2 regions of the Pseudomonas sp. MF08875 genome follow, and region 2 is predicted to be linked to the other one. Evidence: predicted binding sites of a transcription regulator. Region 2 holds the regulator's gene; the other holds the start of a gene.
The links. Region 2 encodes sigma-54, which starts transcription at its own class of promoters, with help from an activator protein. Its sites were predicted from a motif close to ANTGGCATNNANNTTGCTNT; they were not measured.
Positions count from the first base shown of each region.

Region 1 (3,360 bases), on a different contig from region 2:
CCGCAGGCAAAGGGGTGCGCGGCAACACCGGCGCGTAGTAAGGGTCATTGGGCTTTGGCGGCGGCGCGACACAGCCCGCGAGCACCACGGCCCCACTCAATGCAAGCACACACACAAACCGATTCATGACCCTTCCTCACGGTGTAGCTGGCCCCCTCACGGGCGCCTTAAAGACTGATTACAGATTCTGCGTTACGAACGAGAGCATCTGGTCGGCGGTGGAAATCACCTTGGAGTTCATCTCGTAGGCACGCTGGGTGGTAATCATGTTGACCATCTCCTCCACGGTGCTGACGTTGGAGGTTTCCAGGGTGTTTTGCAGCGTCAGGCCAAAGCCGTTCAGGCCCGGGGTGCCGATCTGCGGCGCGCCGCTGGCGGCGGTTTCCATGAACAGGTTGCCACCGGCGGCTTGCAGGCCGGCCGGGTTGATGAAGTCGGCGGTCTGCAGGTTGCCGATCACCTGGGCGGCCGGGTTGCCGGCGATGGTGATGGACACGGTGCCGTCCTGGCCCACGGTGAAGGTCTTGGCGTCGGCCGGCACGACAATGGCCGGCTCCAGCGCGTAGCCGTTGGCCGTAACGATCTGGCCGTTGGAGTCCAGGTGGAAGGTGCCGTCACGGGTGTAGGCCGTGGTGCCGTCCGGTTGCAGGATCTGGAAGAAGCCCCGGCCGTTAATGGCCATGTCCAGCGGCTGCTCGGTGGTTTGCAGGCTGCCGGCGTTGAAGTTCTTCTGCGTGCCGACGATGCGCACACCAGTACCCACTTGCAGGCCCGACGGCAGTTCGCTGTCCTGGGTCGACTGGGCGCCAGGCTGGCGTTTGATCTGGTAGAGCAGGTCCTGGAACTCGGCGCGATCGCGTTTGAAACCCGTGGTCGAGACGTTGGCCAGGTTGTTGGAAATGGTAGTCAGGTTGGTGTCCTGGGCGGACAGGCCTGTTTTGGCAACCCATAGAGCCGGAAGCATTCGATTCTCCTCGTGCGCCTGTTTTACGGCGCGACGTTGTGGTGATTAGCTGATCTGCAAGACCCGAGCCATGGCCTGGTCGTCTTCTTTGGCGGTGTTCATCATCTTGATGTGCAGCTCGAACTGCTTGGCCAGGGCCAGCACCGAGGTCATTTCCTCAACCGCATTGACGTTGCTCGACTCCAGGAACCCAGACACCAATTGCACATTGGCGTCGGCCGGCGCGGGCTGGCCGTCCTTGGTGTGGATCGAACCGTCCAGGCCTTTGGTCATGGTCTTGAGGTCCGGGTTGACCAACTTGATGCGGTCCACTTCGGCCATCACCCGCGGGCCTTCACCCATGGCGCGGATACTGATGGTGCCGTCCTGGCCGACTTCGATCTTCTGCTCGGGCGGCACGGCAATCGGCCCGCCATTGCCCATCACCGGCATGCCATTGCCGGCGCGCAACATACCCAGGGCGTCGACATTCAGGCTGCCAGTGCGCACATAACCTTCACCGCCATCCGGGGTCTGCACGGCGATCCAGCCATTGCCGCTCACGGCCACGTCCAGGTCCCGCCCGGTTTCCACCAGGGAGCCGGCGCTGAAATCCGTGGCCGGCCGCTCGGTCAGGGCAAAGGCCCGCGCCGGAAAGCTGTCGCCGAACACCGGCATCGAGCGCGCCTGCTCCAGGTCGCGCTGGAAACCGTTGGTGGAGATGTTCGCCAGGTTGTTGGCATGAGCCTTCTGCGCCAAGGCATTCTGGCTGGCGCCGGTCATTGCCACATAAAGGTACTTGTCCACAGTCGTTCCTCTGCATGCCGGACGTTTGCCGCCCACTGCTGTACTGACTGAGCCACAAGCAATTTGCAGACCAACTCACTCTGTGACGCCTCGCGAGCAAGCGCCACGGGGGGATTGGCCGCTGGCAGCCCATTGCAAGGGCCAACACAAAGACGAAAAACCGGCGGTGTTATGCCGCTGGGCGGCAAAGATCGGTGGCTTGAGCGACCCGGGGGGAGTTAATCCTTGTGGGAACGGGTTTGCCCGCGATGGCGGTGGTTGGGCTGTATAGATGCGGCTTGGCAGTACCGGCCTCATCGCGGGCAGGCCCGCTCCCACAGTTGAACAGTGGTGTGGGTGGGATTTTGATCTTTCCTCTGTGGGAGCGAGCCTGCTCGCGATGGCCGCTGAGTGGCGGTGACGAATGGCAGGGGTAATACAGCTGCTCCCACAACAAACTCGGGCCTACAAAAAACCTGCTGCGCGCTCTACTCCGGCAACTCCAGCATCTGCCCATCTTCATCGGTCATGGCCCGCTCCAGCAGGTCGGCCGGCAGGCTTTTGCTGGCGCGGGCGCCGAGCAGTTTGAGTTGTTCGCTACGGCTGACCAGGTTGCCGCGCCCTTCTGTCAGCTTGTTGCGCGCCGAGGCGTAGGCTTTGTCCAACTGCTGTAAACGCCCGCCAATTTCGTCCAGATCCTGGATAAACAGCACGAACTTGTCGTACAGCCACCCGGCGCGCTCGGCGATTTCCCGGGCGTTCTGGCTCTGGCGCTCCTGCTTCCACAGGCTGTCGATCACCCGCAACGTGGCCAGCAGGGTGGTGGGGCTGACGATCACGATATTGCGGTCGAACGCCTCCTGGAACAGGTTCGGCTCGGCTTGCAGGGCGGCGGAAAACGCCGCCTCGATGGGCACGAACAGCAACACGAAATCCAAGCTGTGCAGCCCTTCCAACCGCTTGTAGTCCTTGCCGGCCAAGCCTTTGACGTGATTGCGCAACGACAGCACATGCTGCTTGAGGGCAATCTGGCCGACGCCGTCATCGTCGGCCGCCACGTACTGCTGATACGCAGTGAGGCTGACCTTGGAGTCGACCACCACCTGCTTGTCGCCCGGCAAGAGGATCAGCACATCCGGTTGAAAGCGCTCGCCGTCCGGGCCCTTGAGGCTGACCTGGGTCTGGTACTCGCGGCCCTTCTCCAGCCCGGCGTGCTCCAGCACCCGCTCCAGGATCAGCTCGCCCCAGTTGCCTTGGGTTTTCTGGCCTTTGAGGGCGCGGGTCAGGTTGGTGGCTTCATCACTCAGCCGCAGGTTCAGTTGTTGTAGGCGTTCAAGCTCCTTGCCCAGGGAAAAACGCTCGCGGGCTTCGGCCTGGTAGCTTTCCTCGACGCGCTTTTCAAAGGACTGGATGCGCTCTTTCAAGGGGTCGAGCAATTGCCCCAGGCGTTGCTGGCTGGTCTCGGCAAAACGCTGCTCGCGCTCGTCGAAGATTTTCCCGGCCAACTCGGCGAACTGCGCGCGCAACTCGTCCCGCGAGCCTTGCAGATCGGTCAGGCGTTGCTGATGGCTGTCCTGCTGCTCACGCAACTCGGCCGCCAGGGCGGCAGCCTGGGCGTCGAGGCGGCGCAG
Region 1 is NZ_JCBCUW010000013.1:115,070-118,429, reverse strand. It holds gene flgH (flagellar basal body L-ring protein FlgH) at 1-127, opposite strand, end outside; gene flgG (flagellar basal-body rod protein FlgG) at 179-964, opposite strand; gene AC19YT_RS10165 (flagellar basal body rod protein FlgF) at 1,010-1,750, opposite strand; gene AC19YT_RS10160 (DNA recombination protein RmuC) at 2,218-3,360, opposite strand, start outside.
Region 1: AC19YT_RS10165 (flagellar basal body rod protein FlgF) is a predicted target of sigma-54. The motif match lies at 1,806-1,825, and genes of this name have one in related genera.

Region 2 (3,360 bases):
TTGATCCGCGATCAGGTTGGCAATTTTTTCGAGTGCGCGCTTTTTACTGCCGCCCGGCACGTTCGCGAGGGAACGGCCGGGGGTCAGGATATTTTCAAGTCGGATCATGGGTGGGGAGTGTTAACGACCGGTCGCGCCCTGGAGGAGGCTTTGGGTCTTTTCCTTATGCTTTTTGAGTTGGCGGTCAAGCTTGTCGGTGAGCAGGTCGATGGCAGCGTACATATCGTCATGTTCGGCATTGGCAACGACCTCCCCTCCGTGAATGTGCAGGGTGGCTTCGATTTTCTGCTTCAGTTTTTCGACATTCATCGTCACCTGCACATTGGTGATCTTGTCGAAGTGCCTTTCGAGTCGGTCGAGTTTTTCGCCGATATAGGCCCGCAGAGGTTCGGTCACTTCCAGTTGGTGTCCACTGATGTTGACTTGCATACAGCTTCTCCTTCGTTGCCAGTGCATAAGGCGGCAGGCCGGTTTGCCTGCCACTTAGGTTGTGCTCGAAGACCTGCTTTTGGGCGAGACGTCAAGCACACCCTGGAACGCTGTGGCGTAACCCGTTACATCAGCCGCTTGCGTTCGCTTGAAGGCGCAATCCCAAGGGATTCGCGGTACTTGGCGACGGTGCGGCGGGCTACCTGAATGCCTTGTGCCTCCAGTAAACCAGCGATCTTGCTATCACTCAACGGCTTTTTCTGATTTTCCGCGGCAACCAGTTTTTTGATGATCGCGCGGATCGCCGTGGACGAGCATTCACCGCCTTCGGAGGTGCTGACATGGCTGGAGAAAAAATATTTCAGTTCGTAGATGCCGCGGGGCGTGTGCATGAATTTCTGGGTGGTTACCCGGGAAATGGTCGACTCGTGCATGCCCACCGCTTCGGCGATGTCGTGCAGAACCAGGGGTTTCATCGCCTCGTCGCCGTACTCGAGAAAGCCGCGCTGATGCTCGACGATTTGGGTAGCAACCTTCATCAGGGTTTCGTTGCGGCTCTGCAGGCTCTTGATAAACCAGCGTGCTTCCTGCAATTGGTTGCGCATGAAGGTGTTGTCGGCGCTGGTGTCGGCGCGGCGCACGAAACCGGCGTATTGCGGGTTGACCCTTAGACGCGGTACCGACTCCTGGTTGAGTTCGACCAGCCAGCGGTCGTTATCCTTGCGCACGATGACGTCGGGGATGACGTATTCGGCCTCGCTGGACTCGATCTGCGAACCTGGGCGCGGGTTGAGGCTCTGCACCAGTTCGATGACCTGGCGCAGTTCATCTTCCTTGATCTTCATGCGGCGCATCAGCTGGCTGTAGTCGCGGCTGCCGAGTAGGTCGATGAAGTCGCTGACCAGACGCTTGGCCTCGGTCAGCCAAGGGGTCTTGGCGGGGAGTTGGCGCAGTTGTAGCAGCAGGCATTCGCCCAGGTTGCGTGCGCCGATTCCGGCCGGCTCGAACTGCTGGATGCGGTGCAGTACGGCTTCGATCTCGTCGAGTTCGATGTCCAGTTCCGGGTCGAAGGCTTCGAGGATTTCCTCGAGGGATTCGTCCAGGTAGCCCTGGTTGTTGATGCAGTCGATCAGGGTCACGCCGATCAGGCGATCGGTGTCGGACATCGGGGCCAGGTTCAATTGCCACAGCAGATGGCTTTGCAGGCTTTCACCGGCCGATGTGCGTGTGGTGAAGTCCCACTCGTCGTCATCGTTACTCGGCAGGCTGCTGGCGCTGGTCTGGTAGATGTCTTCCCAGGCGGTGTCGACGGGCAGTTCATTGGGAATGCGCTCGCCCCACTCGCCATCCTCAAGGTTGTCCACCGTCGGGGCGCTTTCCTGGTAGGAAGGTTCCTGAACGTCGGCATTAGGTTTCTGTTCGACGTTGTCGGCCAGTGGATCGGCGTTGTCGAAGTCGTCGCCTTCTTCCTGGCGTTCGAGCATCGGATTGGATTCCAGAGCCTCCTGGATTTCCTGTTGCAGGTCCAGGGTCGACAATTGGAGCAGGCGGATGGCCTGTTGCAGCTGCGGTGTCATCGTCAGCTGCTGGCCCATTCTCAAGACTAGCGATGGTTTCATGGCAGGGGCTTAACACCTTATTTGCCGGCGCACATGCGCCATCCACTACAGGGCGCCGGAGCGCCAAACTTAAGCAAATTATATGCCTGAAACTGGAGTGCTTGCCTAGGGCGCCGCAATAATAAACTTTTCAGAGTTCACTGCTGGCCGCCCTGGCGAAAAGCCAAACTCCACGCTTACAGGCGGAACTCATGGCCCAGGTACACTTCCTTGACCAACTCGTTGGCAAGGATGGTGGCAGAGTCGCCTTCGGCGATCAGCTGGCCGTCGTTGACGATGTAGGCGGTTTCGCAGATATCCAGAGTCTCGCGCACATTGTGGTCGGTGATAAGCACACCGATGCCCTTGGCCTTGAGGTGATGGATGATCTGTTTGATATCGCCCACCGAGATCGGGTCCACGCCGGCGAAAGGTTCGTCGAGCAAGATGAATTTTGGTGCTGTGGCCAGGGCTCGGGCAATTTCCACGCGGCGACGCTCGCCACCGGAAAGGCTCATGCCCAGGTTGTCGCGGATGTGGCTGATGTGGAACTCCTGCAGTAGGCTTTCGAGCTGTTTGCGCCGGCCAGCCTTGTCGAGCTCCTTACGGGTTTCGAGGATGGCCATGATGTTGTCGGCTACCGACAGTTTGCGGAAGATCGACGCTTCTTGCGGCAGATAGCCGATACCGGCCTTGGCGCGGCCATGCATGGGTTGGTGGCTCACATCCAGGTCATCGATCAGGATGCGGCCTTGGTCGGCCTGTACCAGACCCACGATCATATAGAAGCAGGTGGTCTTGCCGGCGCCGTTGGGGCCGAGCAGGCCGACGATCTGGCCGCTGTCGATGGACAGGCTGACGTCACGCACTACCTGGCGGCTCTTGTAGCTCTTGGCCAGATGCTGAGCTTTCAGAGTTGCCATTAAGGGGCCTTTTTCTCGTCGGTTTTCTTCTTGGGCTGGATCACCATGTCGATCCGCGGACGTGGCGCGGTGACAGAGGAGCCGTTGGCGCGGCCGGCGTTGGCGATCTGTTTGACGGTGTCGTAGACGATTTTCTCGCCTTCGGTGGTGTTGCCGTCATTGATGACCTTAGCGCGGTCGATCAGCACGATGCGGTTCTGCGGCGCATGGTATTGGATGGTTACGGCGTAGGCCTGGACCGGCTTGGGATCGGTCTGTTTCTGCAACTGCTCGAAGTAAGCCAGGTTGCCCACGGCGGTTACGACGTCGATATCGCCCGAGCCGGCCCGGGTGATGGTCACGGTGTTGCCAGTGATCTTCATTGAGCCCTGGGTGATGATGACGTCGCCCCGGTAGGTGGCAATGCCTTG
Region 2 is NZ_JCBCUW010000046.1:24,789-28,148, forward strand. It holds gene ptsN (PTS IIA-like nitrogen regulatory protein PtsN) at 1-108, opposite strand, end outside; gene hpf (ribosome hibernation-promoting factor, HPF/YfiA family) at 121-429, opposite strand; gene AC19YT_RS22455 (RNA polymerase factor sigma-54) at 555-2,048, opposite strand; gene lptB (LPS export ABC transporter ATP-binding protein) at 2,225-2,950, opposite strand; gene lptA (lipopolysaccharide transport periplasmic protein LptA) at 2,950-3,360, opposite strand, start outside.